One region of the Shewanella sp. WXL01 genome, then DNA from elsewhere that is predicted to be linked to it. Evidence: predicted binding sites of a transcription regulator. Region 1 holds the regulator's gene; each other region holds the start of a gene.
The links. The regulator sigma-54, encoded in region 1, starts transcription at its own class of promoters, with help from an activator protein. The targets are predictions, from matches to a motif close to GTTGGCACGNNNNTNGNNT.
Positions count from the first base shown of each region.

Region 2: the regulator sigma-54 is predicted to act here: its motif matches at 2,386-2,404, upstream of flgF (flagellar basal-body rod protein FlgF).
Region 3: the regulator sigma-54 is predicted to act here: its motif matches at 3,370-3,388, upstream of nirB (nitrite reductase large subunit NirB).

Region 1 covers NZ_JAAIKQ010000001.1:591,694-597,468, forward strand. The annotation lists gene mgtE (magnesium transporter) at 54-1,415, opposite strand; gene G3R49_RS02405 (HPr family phosphocarrier protein) at 1,524-1,793, opposite strand; gene rapZ (RNase adapter RapZ) at 1,822-2,682, opposite strand; gene ptsN (PTS IIA-like nitrogen regulatory protein PtsN) at 2,679-3,122, opposite strand; gene hpf (ribosome hibernation promoting factor) at 3,125-3,412, opposite strand; gene G3R49_RS02425 (RNA polymerase factor sigma-54) at 3,436-4,929, opposite strand; gene lptB (LPS export ABC transporter ATP-binding protein) at 5,075-5,775, opposite strand, start outside.
Region 2 covers NZ_JAAIKQ010000002.1:279,994-285,768, forward strand. The annotation lists gene flgD (flagellar hook assembly protein FlgD) at 1-771, shown strand, start outside; gene flgE (flagellar hook protein FlgE) at 842-2,206, shown strand; gene flgF (flagellar basal-body rod protein FlgF) at 2,453-3,196, shown strand; gene flgG (flagellar basal-body rod protein FlgG) at 3,209-3,997, shown strand; gene flgH (flagellar basal body L-ring protein FlgH) at 4,007-4,681, shown strand; gene G3R49_RS06440 (flagellar basal body P-ring protein FlgI) at 4,691-5,775, shown strand, end outside.
Region 3 covers NZ_JAAIKQ010000002.1:808,472-814,246, forward strand. The annotation lists gene G3R49_RS08565 (molybdopterin-dependent oxidoreductase) at 1-606, shown strand, start outside; gene cobA (uroporphyrinogen-III C-methyltransferase) at 606-1,490, shown strand; gene G3R49_RS08575 (glycosyl transferase) at 1,554-2,774, shown strand; gene nirB (nitrite reductase large subunit NirB) at 3,508-5,775, shown strand, end outside.

The DNA.
Region 1 (5,775 bases):
TGAGCAGACGGTTTGCCGCAAGCGGCTTAAGCATATTTGGATAGAGTGAGGTGCTACATTAAGAAGGCTGTAGCTAAGCCTAGAAACGCGAACAAGCCGATGACATCAGTGACAGTGGTTAATACCATGCCGCCAGCCAATGCTGGATCAATATTGAATTTTTTAAGAATAAGTGGAATGCCTGCACCGGCTAAGCCTGCTACTGTCATATTGATCAGCATAGCACCGCCGATGAGCCCAGCTAAGGCTATCTCACCTTTCCAAAGCCATACGGCCGCAAATACTAATACTGCCCACATAACCCCATTTAAACAGCCAATGGCTAGCTCTTTGCCAATAAGCCAGCGCGAGTTACTTTGGCCAATATGTCCAAGGGCAATACCGCGGATCACCAGTGCTAAGGTTTGGTTACCTGCAACGCCGCCCATACTCGGCACAATGGTCATTAAGATTGCAATGGTAGCGAATTGCTCAAGGGTGTTTTCGAACATGTTGCTCACCGAGGCGGCAAGTAAGGCGGCAAACAAGTTAATGGTTAACCATAATGAACGTTTGAAGGTACTTTTCACGACGGGGCCGAAGGTATCTTCAGCGTCGTCCATACCTGCCATACCCATCATGTCATGCTCTGCATTTTCACGAATAACATCAACCACATCATCAATGGTGATACGCCCAAGCAGTTTGGCATCGCTATCAACAATGGGTGCAGACATCCAGTCATGGCGCTCGAACAGTTGCGCCACTTCATTAGCTGGCATGTCGACAGGAATGCTCTCTAACTCAATATCCATGACATCGCGCACCGACATACTAGGGTTACAGGTTAATAAATCAGATAGTCTTACACCGCCGAGTACTTGGTCGCGCCTGTCGACTACGTACAGCATGTCTGTGGCATCAGGTAGATGCCCTCGTTGGCGCAGGTATCTAAGTACAACATCAATGTTAACGTCAGGGCGAAGGGTAACTGTATCTGTATTCATTAAACTACCCGCAGTATCATCTGGGTAACTCAATGCTTGTTCAACTCTGTGCCTGTCTTGACTGGTCATTGATTGCAACACCTGATGATAAACGGTATCAGGCAATGAGCGCAGAATGTAGGCGAGGTCGTCGGTATCCATACCGGCGGTTGCTTGCGCTAACCGCTCCGGCGTCATATTACTAATGAGGGCGTCTTTTAGGTCTTCACCAAGCTCTTCTAAGATTTCTCCAGCTTGTTCCTGGTCAATCAATTGCCATAGTACTTGACGGCTGCGAGGTGGGGAAGACTCAAGAATGAGGGCAACGTCTGAAGGTGCCATGTCGTGCAGCATGTTGCGCACGTGGACAAACATGCCGCTTCCTAGGGCCTGGGTGAGTTGATTGAGTCTTTGCTCTGTTAGCTCTGTATCTAAAACTTCGACACCCATTGGTAGACTCTCCCCAAAAAAATTTTGCTAATGGTAGCTTATCAAGTCGAGTACCACTAATTCATTTTTATGATATTGATGTTAAAAATTCGCTTGTATCACAGAGGGTTAACTGTTTTCCTCGAACTTAGCATCAATCAATGCGCTTACTGCATCGAGTGCAGCCTGAGCATCATTACCGCTAGCTGTGAGGGTAATGGTTTTTCCTACACCGCTTTCCAACATTAATAGCCCTAATACGCTGGCTGCGCTTGCTTGCTTGTCGCCATGGATAAGCGTTATTTCGGCGTCGAATTTCGCAGCTAGGGTTGCTAGTTTAGTTGCTGCGCGAGCGTGCAGCCCGAGCTTGTTAGATATGGTTATTTGTCGTTGCAGCATAGGGTTGTGCACTTTTTATAAGTATAGGCTAGCTTTGTGCTGGCGTGCTTAGCTCGCGGTGACTCACAAGTATTTTGTGTTTGATGTGCGTGCTAAGGCGTTTTGCTACTTGTTCAGCAATAAACACTGAGCGGTGTTGACCACCAGTACAACCTATCGCGATGGTGACATAGCTGCGGTTGTTACGCTCAAGTTGCGGCATCCAGGTTTCGAAAAAATTGTCGATTTGCAGAACAAACTTACCTACCTGAGGTTGCTGATTAAGGAAATTTTGTACCCCTTTGTCTAGGCCTGTTAGTGGTCTTAGCTCAGGCTCCCAGTGAGGGTTAGGTAGAAAGCGCACATCAAACATAAAGTCTGCTTCTTTAGGCATACCATATTTAAAGCCAAACGAGTTGATATTGATCACCAGTTCACGGTCGACACTGCCAAGCAAAATTTCTCTAACCTTGTCACTGAGCTCATAGATGTTGAACTCGGAGGTATCAATAAAGTGGTCAGTTATATTCGAAATAGGCTCGAGTAATTTACCTTCTTGAATTATGGCGTCTTGCAAAGACAGGTGTTGCTTAGACAATGGATGTAAACGGCGCGTTTCGCTATAACGTTTGAGTAGCACTTTGTCGTTCGAGCTCAAAAAGAAGCTAGTGATACTGATATCGGCTGGTAATAGTTGTAGCTGAGCCTGCAGTACTTTTCCTTGCTCCTTTATGTTGCGCACATCAACGCTAATCGCAATAAGCTCATGTGAGCCTTTAAGCTGCTCAAGCAATGTATTGATCAATGGGATCGGCAGATTGTCGACACAGTAGTAACCTAAGTCTTCTAGCACCCTAAGTGCAACGGACTTTCCTGAGCCTGAACGACCTGAGACGATAACCAGTTTCATTGAGCGATCACCTGATAGAGTTGAGTTTTATCTGTTGATTTACGTAACTGTTTGAGTGTTTGCTTGTCATTAAGTTTTTCTGCAATATAAGCCAACGTCGCTAAATGTTGCTGACATTGATCTGACGGTACAATAAGCGCAAATAGTAAATCGACAGGCTTGTTGTCGATGGCATCGAAATCAATTGATTCATCGCACTTGATAAACACCGCAATGGGCTGCTCGATATTGTCTAAACGACCGTGGGGAATCGCGATACCATTGCCTATACCTGTACTACCTTTTTTTTCACGAGCGACAAGACTTTCGAAAATTTCTTGTGCTGAAAGGTCTGTGTATTGCTCTGCTGCGATTTCGCTAATGAGTTGCAATACCTTTTTTTTACTGCCCGGAGTGGCACAGGCAGTGCACTCCGGCTGCAGGATGGTACGAATTTCCATCATTAATGCTTGGTTAGCTTCTCTTTATGTTTGATTACCTGGCGGTCAAGTTTGCTGATCAAAGAGTCGATTGCAGCATACATGTCGCTATGTTCAGAAGTGGCGAAGACTTCTCCTCCACTAAGGCTGACTTTAGCCTCAGCCTTTTGTACTTGTTTGTCGACATTTAGGATAACGTGCACATTGTTGATTTGCTCAAAATGACGTTCTAGTTTGGCAAATTTACTGTCAACATACTCTCTGAGTGAGTCAGTTAACTCAATGTGGTGCCCCGTTAGGTTTATTTGCATATATCGTCCTCCTTTGATTGAGCTTATAAGCTCTTACGTTGGTTTGAGGGCGGGATAAGCATTGCTTCACGGTATTTCGCTATCGTACGACGAGCAACATTAATCCCTTGCTCCGCTAACAGTTGTGCCATTTTGCTATCGCTTAATGGCTTTTTCTGATTTTCAGCGGCGACCAGCTTTTTGATAAAGGCGCGAATAGCTGTAGATGAGCATTCGCCACCGTCATCTGTGCTGACATGGCTTGAGAAAAAGTATTTGAGTTCAAACAGACCGCGTGGCGTATGCATGTACTTTTGTGTGGTAACCCTGGAAATAGTGGATTCATGCATCTCGACGGCCTCAGCAATATCGTTGAGTACCATTGGTTTCATGGCTTCTTCACCATATTCAAAGAAGCCTTGTTGGAACTGTACGATACAGTTGGCCACTTTTAACAGGGTGTCATTACGGCTTTCTAGACTCTTAATGAACCATTTAGCCTCTTGCAAATGACCGCGAATAAACTGGCTGTCAGCCTGGCTTTTGGTGCTACGAGCCATAGAAGCGTAATGCTGATTGACACCAATTTTTGGCATGTTGTCAGGGTTAAGCTCCACGACCCAGCGGCCATTTTTCTTTAATACTGACACATCAGGTATGACATATTCATCATCACTAGGTGTGATTGCCGCACCAGGCTTTGGATTCAATGATTGGATCAGGTGAATTGCTTCCCTAAGTTCATCTTCTTTAAGCTTGGTTTTACGCATAAGTAAACGAAAATCACGGCCAGCAATTAGGTCGAGATAGTTGGCAATCAACATACGCGCATTGTCAATATGAGGGGTGTCATTAGGAAATTGCGCTAACTGTATAAGCAGGCACTCACTTAGATCGCGCGCAGCAACGCCAATGGGGTCAAAATGCTGAATACGTTTAAGTACTGCTTCAACCTCTTCTAGCTCAACCTCTTCATCGCCCATGGCGCTAAGGATATCTTCGGTGCTTTGGGTTAAATAGCCTGTATCGTCAATGGCATCGATAATGGCGGTGGCGATGGCTAAATCGGTATCAGAAAAAGGAGTGAGGTTTTTTTGCCATTCTAAATGCTCGTATAGACCTTCTGTGGTCTCGCCTTGAAATGGCATATCATCGTCGCGTGATCCAGAGCTGGTTGCGCCAGTGCTGGCAACTGGTGAGGCTGTATAGACTTCATCCCAGGTGGTGTCCATTGGCAGCTCGTCAGGCATAGATTCTTTATTGAGCGAGTCTGCGAGATCAACGTTGGAAGTGTCTGTTTCAGCAGACTTTTGGCTTGCTTCACTAAAATCGGTATCAGCTTGATCTTGTTTGTCTTTTGAGGCGTCTTTACCGTCGTAAAATTCTTCTTCTACTTCAAGCAGTGGGTTAGAGTCTAATGCTTGTTGTATTTCTTGTTGTAGCTCCAATGAAGACAGCTGCAGTAGGCGAATTGCCTGTTGCAGTTGTGGGGTCATAGTCAGGTGTTGACCCATTTTGAGCTGTAGTGACGCTTTCATTTACCACTTATCCCTAGGTATCGTATAAGAGACACACATTAATGCTTGTAATTGGCTTCCTTAGGAGAGACTGGATTGGTACTCAGTCGAAGCTAATGCTGTCGCCGCCCATGTAGTTGAGCGAGCGAAACCAAAACATCAATAACTATAGCTTGAATTGTTCACCTAAGTATACTGCACGAACTTGCTGATCGCTCAAGATCTCATCTGGTGTCCCCTCGGCAATTAAGTTGCCCTGGCTCACGATATAAGCATGCTCACAAACATCGAGGGTTTCACGCACATTATGGTCAGTGATCAACACCCCTAGACCACGAGATTTGAGTTGCTGAATAATTTTCTTGATGTCGATTACCGAAATTGGGTCAACCCCCGCAAATGGTTCATCGAGCAAGATAAATTTCGGGTTTGCAGCCAGTGCCCGGGCAATTTCTACTCGGCGACGTTCACCGCCTGATAATGCCATACCTTGGCTATCGCGAATGTGAGTGATATGGAATTCTTCGAGTAAATGTTCAAGTTCTTCAACACGTTGCTCTTTAGTTAGCTCTTTACGTGTTTGTAAAACTGCCATGATGTTGTCGTGTACAGTTAGCTTACGGAAGATGCTTGCCTCTTGGGGTAAGTAACCAATGCCTTTGCGCGCACGCAGATGCATTGGATCAGAAGTTAAATCATCGGCATCAATTAAAATGCGCCCGTGGTCGCTTTTTACAAGTCCAACAACCATGTAAAAGGTAGTGGTTTTACCTGCACCATTTGGGCCCAGTAGACCAACAATTTGCCCAGTGGAAACCGATAAGCTTACGTCTTTCACTACTTGGCGGTTCTTATAGCTTTTAGCCA
Region 2 (5,775 bases), on a different contig from region 1:
ATTAATCCTTACAGCCAATCAGTGCCGCAAGCAGCGGGTACGACTTCAAACACCTCTGCGGTTACGAGTGCCTCTGTTCAAAAAGAAACTGTGGTTACAGGTAACTCATATTTAGATGGTTTGCGCTTGCAAGAAGAAGTGGTACCAGAAAACAACAATGACCAGATGCTTAAGCAAGAAGACTTCTTTGCTCTGCTCAGTCAGCAGTTGTCAATGCAAGACCCATTCAAGCCAGTTGACAATGACCAAATGATTGCTCAGATGGCGTCGTTTTCAACGGTAGATGGTATCGCAAACCTTAATGAAGAGATTATTAACTTAAATACAGTAATGAGCTCAAGTCAGGCGCTTCAAGCCTCTGGCCTTGTTGGCCGTAAAGTACTTGTGCCTTCTGATACAGGTCATTTGTCGGCAGAAAGCCCTGAAGTGAAAGGGGTGATCACGACGCCTTCCGCAGTCGACACTATCACGGTTCGAGTTGAGGATGAGTCTGGTCAGACAGTAGCGACATTTGAAGTAGATGGCAGCGCCGGCGGTAACATCGACGTGTCATGGGACGGTTTAGATAAAAATGGGGAACCAGTACCTGAGGGACAATACTCGCTCAAGGCCACTGGTAATGTGGATGGTACTTCAGAAGAGCTACCTGTATCGACTTATGCTCACGTGACCAGCGTGTCATTGGGTACAGCGTCAACAGGTGCAATTTTGAATTTACGTGGTATAGGCGGCATTAAATTGTCTGATGTGCTAGCGGTATCTGAAAGCTAATACATAACTTTTTAAGCATTGATTTGCTAGTCAGAAAGCTAGCTAAACGAAGGAATAACAGGGGTTTATTATGTCATTTAATATTGCATTGAGTGGTATTGCAGCAGCACAAAAAGACTTGAATACTACCGCGAACAACATTGCGAACGCTAACACGATTGGTTTTAAAGAATCTCGTGCAGAGTTTGCTGACGTGTACGCCAATTCTATTTTCTCCAACAGTAAAACAGCAGTTGGTGGTGGTGCGACAACAACGCAAGTGGCGCAGCAATTTCATCAAGGAAGCTTACAGTTCACTAATAACTCGTTAGATATGGCGATTAGCGGTGGTGGTTTCTTTGTGACGTCATCTGAAATTGGAACCCAGGACCATGCATTTACTCGTGCCGGTGCATTTAAAGTTGATACTAACAACTATATGGTCGACTCAGCGGGTAACTTCTTACAAGGCTTCCCAGTAGATGAAGACGGTAATTCGACTTCGGTGAGCTTAACCACTACTCAACCGATTAAAATCCCTGATACTGCAGGTAGTCCTGTAATGACCTCTAACGTGGGTCTGCAGATGAACCTTAACGTAGGTGAGAGTGAGTTAGACCCTGCAGCGTTCGATCCAAATGACTCAGACACCTTTAATAGCTCTACATCAGTGACCGTTTATGATTCGCTAGGTGAAGCTCACATTATGACCACTTACTTTGTCAAGCCTCAAGGCGGCTCGCATACAGGTGAGAGTAACTGGGTAGCATACTACGCAGTAGATGGTAAGCCGGTAAATATGACTGGTGGTACAGCAGGTACTTACCCACAAGATACAACCGGTGACGGTAACCCTGATTCAACTGGTACTGCGCAAACAACTGGTGGTTGGTCTGGTAGTGTTGTTAAGTTTAACGATGTAGGCGCATTTACCGGTACAGACCCTGCAGTACTCACAACTGAAGTGTTAGGTGTAAACGGTGCTGATGTATTGGGTCCTGGCGCTGATGGTTCACAAACAATTACGATTAACTATAACAACCCAACTCAGTATGCATCGCCATTTGAGGTGACAGAGTTAACTCAAGACGGCACCACGGTTGGCCGTTTGACCAATGTAAACATCGGTAGTGATGGTCTGGTTAATGCCAGTTACAGTAACGGTTCTAGTGTACCGCTTGCACGTGTTGCACTGGTACGTTTTGCTAATGAGCAAGGCTTAACTCAGGTGGGTAACACTTCTTGGAAAGCCAGCCTAGACTCAGGCCCAGCGCTTGCTGGTGAAGCAAACAGCGGCACATTTGGTAGCATTCGTTCATCAGCGCTAGAGCAGTCGAACGTTGACTTAACCACTGAGTTGGTTGACTTAATTTCTGCGCAGCGTAACTTCCAGGCTAACTCGCGTACCCTAGAAGTGAACAACACCCTTAACCAAACAGTGTTGCAGATCCGCTAACTTCTATCTATCGTGTTGCCGCTTCCTTGCGGCAACACTTTTCCTTATTTTTGATGTCATTTTTCATTCCCGCTTCTCGCTAAGTTTTTGACTACTCCTCACTCGTCTAGTTACCGCTAATTTTAAATTAAATCAAACTATATCAATGTCTTATTTCGGTCGTTAAACATAACTTTGTTTTTGGCACGGCAGTTGCAGATATCTTTGCATTAAAGCAACTAAAGCAAAAAGTTTGACGGAGCGGTTATGGACAAATTTCTTTATGTCGCCATGACAGGGGCAAAACAAGGTATGAACGCACTTGCAGTGCGTGCCAATAACCTTGCCAACGCCAATACCGATGGCTTTAAAGCAGACATGAATCAGGCTCGCGCCATGCAAGCCTTTGGCGAAGGTATGCCTACCCGCGTGTTTTCTATGGCTGAAAGCCCTGGCGCAAACTTCAGAGAAGGCCCTATTCGCACCACAGGTCGTGATTTAGATATTGCCATTAACGGTGATGGTTGGATGGCGGTGCAAGCGCAAGATGGCAGCGAAGCTTATACCCGCGCGGGCAGTTTAAAGTTTGATAGCACAGGTTTGCTTGTTAACAGCTCAGATCGAGCGGTGATGGGAGAGGCCGGTCCTATTGTACTGCCACTGCCGATTGAAAAGGTTCATATCTCCGGCGAAGGCATTATTTCTGTTCGCCCACAAGGTGCGACCGCTGAAGTGATTGAAGAGGTTGGCCGGATTAAATTCGTTAACCCAGGCAACGATCAAATGATGCGCGGTGAAGATGGCTTGTTCCGTTTAGCTTCCGGTGAAGTTGCAGCAACAGACCCAACAGTGCGTGTTGAAAATGGCGCAGTTGAGGGCAGCAATGTTAACGCTGTTCACGAGATGGTTGAGATGATCAACATTCAGCGTCAGTACGAAATGCAAGTCAAGATGATGAAAAATGCGGAAGAGCTAGACCGCGCGTCATCATCATTATTAAGAATGAGTTAGGAGTAACAAATTATGCACCCAGCACTCTGGATCAGTAAAACCGGCCTTGATGCTCAGCAAACCGATATCTCTGTTATTTCTAACAATGTCGCTAATGCTAGCACTGTAGGCTTTAAGAAAAGCCGCGCTGTATTTGAAGACCTGCTATATCAGACTGTAAACCAAGCTGGTGGCGTTAGCGCTGACAACACCAAGTTGCCAAATGGTTTGAATATGGGTGCAGGTACTAAAGTTGTTGCCACCCAAAAAATGTTTACCCAGGGCAATATGCTTACCACTGACAATGCGCTGGATCTAATGATTGAAGGTTCTGGCTTTTTTGAAGTGCAGCTACCTGATGGCAATACCGCTTATACCCGTAACGGTCAGTTTAGTTTGGATGATACTGGTCAAATCGTGACGCCAGGTTCAGGGTATGTGGTTCAACCCGCAATCACCATTCCTGAAGATGCCACCAGTATTACGGTATCGTCGCAAGGTGAAGTGTCTGTGATGACCGCTGGCGCAACTGAAAGTCAGGTAGTTGGCCAGCTTTCTATGTCTGATTTCATTAACCCTGCGGGTTTAGACCCGTTTGGTCAAAACCTGTACACAGAAACTGGTGCCAGTGGTGCACCTATTCAAGGTACACCATCTGAAAACGGCTTAGGTGCCATTCGTCAAGGCGCGCTGGAAACGTCGAATGTAAACGTTACTGAAGAGCTGGTGAACTTGATCCAGTCACAACGTATCTATGAGATGAATTCGAAAGTAATTTCAGCGGTTGACCAGATGCTGTCTTACGTTAACCAAAACTTATAGAGGTGGGTTATGGGTAAGTATCTTTTTATGGGCACGCTGATATTGATGCTCGGCTGCAGCTCAACTCAAAATAAACCAATTCCGGACGATCCGTATTACGCGCCTGTGTACCCGGACGCTCCGCCGACTAAGGTGCAAAATACCGGCTCTATTTTTATGGACGCCCATGCTTCAAGCCTGTATTCAGATATTCGCGCCCATAAGGTTGGCGACATCATTACAGTGGTGCTAAGAGAGTCAACTCAGGCAACGAAAAGCGCCAATAACGAGATGAAAAAAGATAACTCGATTGGTGTTGAGCCAGTTTATGCCGGTGGTAAAAACGTCACAGTCAAAGGCGTTCCAATTGATTTTCGCTATTCAGATAGCATGAATACCAAGCGTGAAGCCGATGCCGACCAATCAAACAGCTTAAACGGCAGCATCTCTGCCAATGTGATGCAGGTGCTAGGTAACGGTAACTTAGTTATTCGCGGCGAAAAGTGGATATCTATTAATAATGGTGATGAGTTCATTCGCGTGACTGGCATTGTACGTAGTGAAGACATCACTCCAGACAACACGATTGAGTCAACTCGAGTGGCCAATGCGCGTATTCAATATAGCGGTACTGGCACCTTTGCCGAGTCACAGCAAGTTGGTTGGCTAAGTCAGTTCTTCTATGGCAAATGGTGGCCATTCTAGGAGCAGCTTATGAAAACCAAATTGATTCTTTGTATCGCACTCATTGCGATGACATTAAGCTCATCCACTTTCGCGCAGCGACTAAAAGATATTGCCAACATCCAAGGTGTGCGTAGCAACCAACTGGTAGGTTATGGTTTAGTCGTGGGTTTGCCAGGTACCGGTGAGAAAACTCGCTATACCGAACAAACCTTTAAAACCATGCTTAAAAACTTCGGTATTAACTTACCTGAAAACGTTAACCCTAAGATTAAAAACGTTGCGGTAGTGGCTGTTCACGCTGAAATGCCAGCGTTTATTAAGCCAGGTCAAAACCTTGACGTTACCGTATCAAGTTTAGGTGAAGCTAAGAGTTTACGTGGTGGCTCACTGCTGCAAACCTTCTTAAAAGGGGTTGATGGCAACGTGTATGCTATCGCGCAAGGTTCGCTGGTAGTTTCAGGTTTTAGCGCTGAAGGTTTAGACGGCTCGCAAGTTATTCAAAATACACCAACCGTGGGACGTATCCCAGGTGGCGCGATTGTTGAGCGCAGTGTGGCATCACCATTTGCCAATGGCGACCATTTAACCTTCAACTTACGCCGAGCAGATTTCTCTACTGCTAAAAGAACTGCTGATGCGATTAACGGGTTACTTGGCCCTGGTATGGCACGAGCGATTGACGCTAGTTCAATTCAAGTTAGCGCACCGCGTGATGCATCACAGCGCGTCTCTTTTCTTGCCACATTGGAAAACATTGAAGTCGAGCCAGCTGATGAATCAGCCAAGGTAATCGTTAATTCCCGTACCGGCACTATTGTTGTTGGCCAAAAGGTTAAGTTGTTGCCTGCTGCGGTAACCCATGGTGGTCTTACTGTCACCATTGCTGAGGCAACTCAGGTGTCGCAGCCTAATCCATTTGCGGGCGGGCAAACTGTGGTGACCACCGAAAGCACCATTGATGTAGATGAAAGCGACAATCGTATGTTTATGTTCAATCCAGGCACGACTTTAGATGAGTTGGTTCGAGCGGTGAATTTAGTCGGCGCTGCGCCATCGGATGTATTGGCAATTTTAGAAGCACTAAAAATGGCAGGTGCTTTGCATGGTGAACT
Region 3 (5,775 bases), on a different contig from region 1:
CTTCAGGGCGCACTATTTGGCACTTTGGAGTACGCACAAACTTCAGTCTATCAGGTGCAACATACACTGTATTCTGGCAGTTGTGTCCATCTAGGGTTTGCCGTTGATCATGTTTCGCTGCTCAGTTCTCAGCGCAGTTTAAGCTGGACTGTGTCTTTGCCCCAGCAACAAATAAAAGTAACTTGCGTAACTGACAATAATTGTTTGTCGGGTTTGTTATTAACTTCGCAAACTAAGGTGAATGTAGATTTAGAAGCGGTAGCAGCGTTAATTGGTCATGAGCTTGCGCCAGATTTACTTAAGACGCTGCACAGTTTGATCCGCGCAGGTAACAGTCCACTTGTTTGCTCGTGCACAGGCGTCTCGGTCGCAGACATTGATGCCGCTGTCCACCAGCAGTTAGATAATCAAGTTTTTGAGTCCGGCATTAAGTCTGCTGATTTTGGCAAGGCACTTGACGCTGTGCAGTCAAATTTAGGGTGTGGTCGTCAATGCGGTAGCTGCAACAGTGAAGTTAAACAATGTGCCGCAGACAGTTGGCAGATAGCACTGGGAGAAATGCAGCCGTATCAAGCCGAAAAACCTGCTAAGGAGGATGTTGCCTAATGACACACTTAACCAAATTAAATACAAGCAGACTTAGCGTAATTGAGGATAGATTTTGTAGCAGCCAACTCAGTTCGGGTGAAGTTGCTATTGTAGGCGCGGGTTGTGGTGAGCTTGAGTTGCTCACGTTAAAGGCGGCTAACCGAGTACAAAACGCCGATGCCTTGGTTTATGACAGTTTAGTCAGCGCTGAGATATTGACCTTAGCAACACCAGAGTGTGAGCGCCATTTTGTCGGCAAGCGATGCGGGCAAAGCAGCGCTAAGCAAGATGATATTAACGCATTGCTGCTTAAACTTGCGCTTAAAGGTAAAAAAGTCGTGCGTTTGAAAGGCGGCGATCCGCATATCTTTGGTAGAGGCGCGGAAGAAGCAATCTATCTTGCCAAGCATGGAGTAAAAAGCGAGTTTATCCCAGGAGTGACAGCCGCGCTTGGCTGCGCATCGAGTACCAGTATTCCTTTAACTTATCGCGGCCATGCTCGTAGCGTTACCCTAATTACCGGTACGCGCATGTCTGAGCCGGGTTTCGAGCAAGCAGCAAAACAGTGGCGCGCTTTATTAGATGCAGAATCAACACTGGTTTTTTATATGGGTAAAGAGCAAGCACAGGCGATTAGCCATGGATTATTGAGTGCAAACTGTAAAGCTGATTTACCTGTTGCGCTGGTAACCAATGGCGGCAGGCGCGATCAAATTATTACCTACGCCAGTGTTAAAGATATGGCTAGCAAAGCTAAAACCATTATGCACCATGGCCCCACACTGATTATTGTTGGTGAAGTGGTAAAAATAGGCCGCGCGCTAAATCAAATGCTAGGTACATTAGAGACACAAGCGCTAGAGACACGAGCATTAGATACACAAGCACTGAAGCTAGCTTAGTTATTCTAAATTAGCTCGGGCTCAATCTCGCGCTTAATATTCATAAACTCGGAGTTAGCCTTAGTGATAAATACTGGAGCAGAAAGCGCATCACACCTTACTGATATTAAATGTCAGCTTGAAACCGTAGATTTTAAGCAATTGATTAAGGCGTTAGGTAAGGGCGTAAAAGGCTCACGTAACTTAACCTTAGTCGAGTCACAGTATTTATTTGCTGGCTTTGCCTGTGGTTTAGTGTCGCAAGTGCAAATGGCCAGTGCGATGATGCTAATGCGCGTTCGCGGTGAGAGCGCTGAAGAAATTGCCGGTGCTGCAATGGCGCTCAAGCAATTGGTTTCACCTAGCTGGCAGCAACTCAAGGTGGACATTGATTGGCCTGTTTATGCAGGCAAGCGTGAGCAATTACCCTGGTTGTTGCTAGCTGCAAAGTTGCTGGCTCAGCTAGGGCACAGGGTTTTGCTTCATGGCGATAGTTTATCTTTGGCTCATCGCCGCCACGTCGCCTGCAGTGTTAATGCGCTGGACATTAAAGCGGCTACCACAGCGGAGCAAGCACAATTTGCACTTACATCCGATAACATTGTCTATGTAGAAGCCCACGATATGTTACCTGTGCTTGATGACTGCCGCGCTTTGCATCAAGAGCTAGGCCTGCGCAGCTTAGTTCAAATGGCGGTTCGTTGTGTGAACCCGACTAATGCAAGGCTGTCGCTGCGCAGTTACTTTCATCCAGGTCTTGATAAACAGCATTTAGCGATCGCTGAAATCATGGCCAATGCTCAAGCTTTATCAAGTAATAACAATTATGATCAACTAGTTGCCACCTTTAAAGGGTTGCAAGGTGAAACTGAGATTAACCCGCGTGTCTCAACTCAGGTTAGTTGGCTAAATACTCAAGGTCATTCAAATAGTTCGAGTCACTCAAGTCAAAAAGGTCTGATTAATCTTGCTACTCGCTTAGAAGCGTTTTCCGGTGCCAAAACAGGTCAGACTGCGCTCGATAGTGCTGAGCTCATGCATATTTGGCAACATGGTGCATTATCTGGAGCAGCTAACAAGCTTGAAAACGCGACTCAGATACTTGACCAAGCGATGAGCAGTGTCGAGTCTAGCCTTGCACTGGTAATTAAACTGCTTGAATTAACTCAAACCCTGAATGCCGACAATCCAAAGATTGCTAGTTATAGCGAAAGTGAGCTAAGTACTGGTGACTACATCAATGTTCAAACGCTATGGCAACAACGGCATCAGCAAAAATTTAAAGCTAAACTGCAAGTTGCTTAGATGTACTAGCTCAGATGTACTCGCTTAGAGAATATGAGTATTAAACCAGCGCGCAACGCTAGACCTCAATATCAAAGTTTAATAAACGTCTTATTATAAATTGGGTTGCGCTACCTTGACCTTCATCCCTAAATTAGGCTGATAGCTTATGGGCTGCATTAGTACTTGTAGACTTAATTTGCAAAGTACAGCTCTGTAGCATCACAGCTTCTCACCAAGCATATCTTTAACTCTTTAGTATTTCGTGTTTTCAGCGATTACTCATTGCCTATTTTGACTATTTGCATGAACCGAGTCATCGCTTATTTCGTCCTATCTAATTTCGCCTCTAATGAATATTTATTGTTACTCATCTCTGTTACACCCAACTATTCCTGTGGGGGGAAACTAAGGAGCAAATGCTTTGAATACGCCCCAGGCTACCCCTAAAGTGGTAGTTGCATTTGATTTTTATAGATATAAAACAGTTGGTTACGTGTTTTTGTTGTCGCATTCATTTGGTGCAGTTGCTCTCAATCGGAGCATTCTTTAATGCCTGGAAAATTGAATCTTTTGTTTTAACCTTTATTTAACAAGTGTTTAGTTGAACGTGCGCCTTGGCATGGTCGCTGCAAAGTCACAGCAGGATAGTTCAATAAAAGCACGGCGATAGTGAATAGCTATTCATTTGCTGGCCGGGCTAAAAATTAATTTGAACATAAATCGTGTGTAGTGGGGACAGAAGGAGCCGGAAATGGCAGACATAAAACCTAAGTTAGTCGTGATAGGTAATGGTATGGTTGGCCATCACTTTATCGAGCAAATTTGTTCGTTAAAGTTGCAGCAGAGCTTTGAGATACATGTATTTGGTGAAGAGCCTCGACCAGCGTACGACCGCGTACAATTATCTAAGTACTTTGAAACAAATAGTGCTGACCCATTGATGTTGGCAAGTATTGAAGACTATCAAAGTCAGGATATCAATCTGCATTTAAATGCCAAAGTCACTGGCATAGATTCCGAGTCTAAAACACTTACAACAGAGTCGGGCGAGTGCTTTGACTATGACAAGTTAGTGTTAGCCACAGGCTCATTTCCTTTTGTCCCGCCAATTAACGGTAACGAACGTGAGCAGTGTTTAGTATACCGAACCATTGAAGACTTAGAGGCGATTACTGCCGCAGCGAATAAGTCTAAAGTCGGGGTTGTTGTTGGTGGTGGTCTACTCGGGCTTGAAGCTGCTAACGCTCTAAAGCAGTTAGGGGTTAAAACCCATGTGGTGGAGTTTGCACCTCAATTAATGCCAGTACAATTGAATGACAAAGCAGGTGAGCTGCTATGTAGCAAGATTGAAGATCTGGGGGTAAGCGTGCATACCTCTAAAGCTACCACGGCGATTATAGACGGCGAAACCGCGCTGCACCGAATGACTTTCAATGATGATACTTATCTTGAAACTGACATGATCGTGTTCTCAGCCGGTATTCGACCTCAAGATAGCCTTGCTCGCAGCTCAGGGATCGCGATTGGTGAGCGCGGTGGTATTGAAATTAACGATGACTGCTTAACCTCGGCAAAAGATGTGTACGCGATTGGCGAGTGCGCATTGTGGCAAGGGCGAATATTTGGACTTGTAGCACCTGGTTATCAAATGGCTCGTGTCGTAGCATCACATATTGCGGCGGGCACCGATAGCGCGTCGCAAACCCAGCAGTTTAAAGGTGCTGATATGAGTACCAAACTTAAATTGTTAGGTGTTGATGTGGCTGCCATTGGTGAAAGTCGTGGCTTTGAAAATGCCCAATACGTGGAGCTTTCAGACAATCAAGCTGGCATTTATAAAAAGCTTTGGTTAGATGAGTCAGGCACGCTTCTCAAAGGTGCAGTGCTAATTGGTGATAATGCTGATTACAACAAACTGTTAGATCTATATTTGTCTCAGGATGAAATCGAAGGCTCAGCGGTCGATATACTACTTGCTGGCGCTGAAAGTGAAGCCGATTTAAAAGATACTTCGATCGTATGTTCCTGCCATCAAGTGACCAAGGGCGATATTGTTGAAGCGGTAAAAGCCGGTAGTCACAACATGCCGGAGATAAAAGCCTGTACCCGCGCGGCTTCAGGCTGCGGTGGCTGTGCGCCTTTAGTGCAAAAAATTATTGATCAAACGCTGGAAGCTGAAGGACTCGATTTCAATAAAGGCATTTGTGAGCACTTTGAGCATGACCGCCAGGCTTTGTACCACATTTGTAAAGTTGAAGGCATTAAAGACTTTGAGACCTTGATTAAAACCCATGGTAAATCAACAGATGGCCATCACTATGGTTGCGATATCTGCAAGCCAGCTGCTGCGTCGATATTCGCCAGCCTAAGTAACGACTATGTGCTCAATCAAGACTTATCACACGTTGCCTTGCAAGACACTAATGATGCTTATTTAGGTAACCTGCAAAAAGATGGCACTTACTCGATTGTGCCGCGTATTGCTGGTGGTGAAATCACCCCAGACAAGCTGATTGAAATTGGTCAAGTCGCTAAAGAATATGACCTCTATACCAAGATTACTGGCGGTCAACGTATCGACTTGTTTGGCGCTCAGTTAGCGCAATTACCTGAGATTTGGAAACGCCTTATTGATGCTGGTTTTGAAACGGGCCACGCCTATGGTAAGTCATTGCGAACGGTCAAATCATGTGTGGGTAGCACCTGGTGTCGCTATGGCGTACAAGATTCAGTTGGCATGGCGATCGCACTTGAAAATCGCTACAAGGGTCTTCGCAGTCCGCACAAATTAAAGTTTGCCGTATCAGGTTGTACCCGTGAGTGCGCTGAGGCACAAAGCAAAGATATCGGCGTTATTGCTTCAGATAAAGGCTGGAATCTATATGTTGCTGGTAACGGCGGTATGCGTCCACGCCACGCTGATTTATTCGCCACCGACTTAACCACCGAAGAGCTGTATACCTATATCGATCGTATCTTGATGTTCTATGTTAAAACAGCAGACAAGCTGCAGCGTACC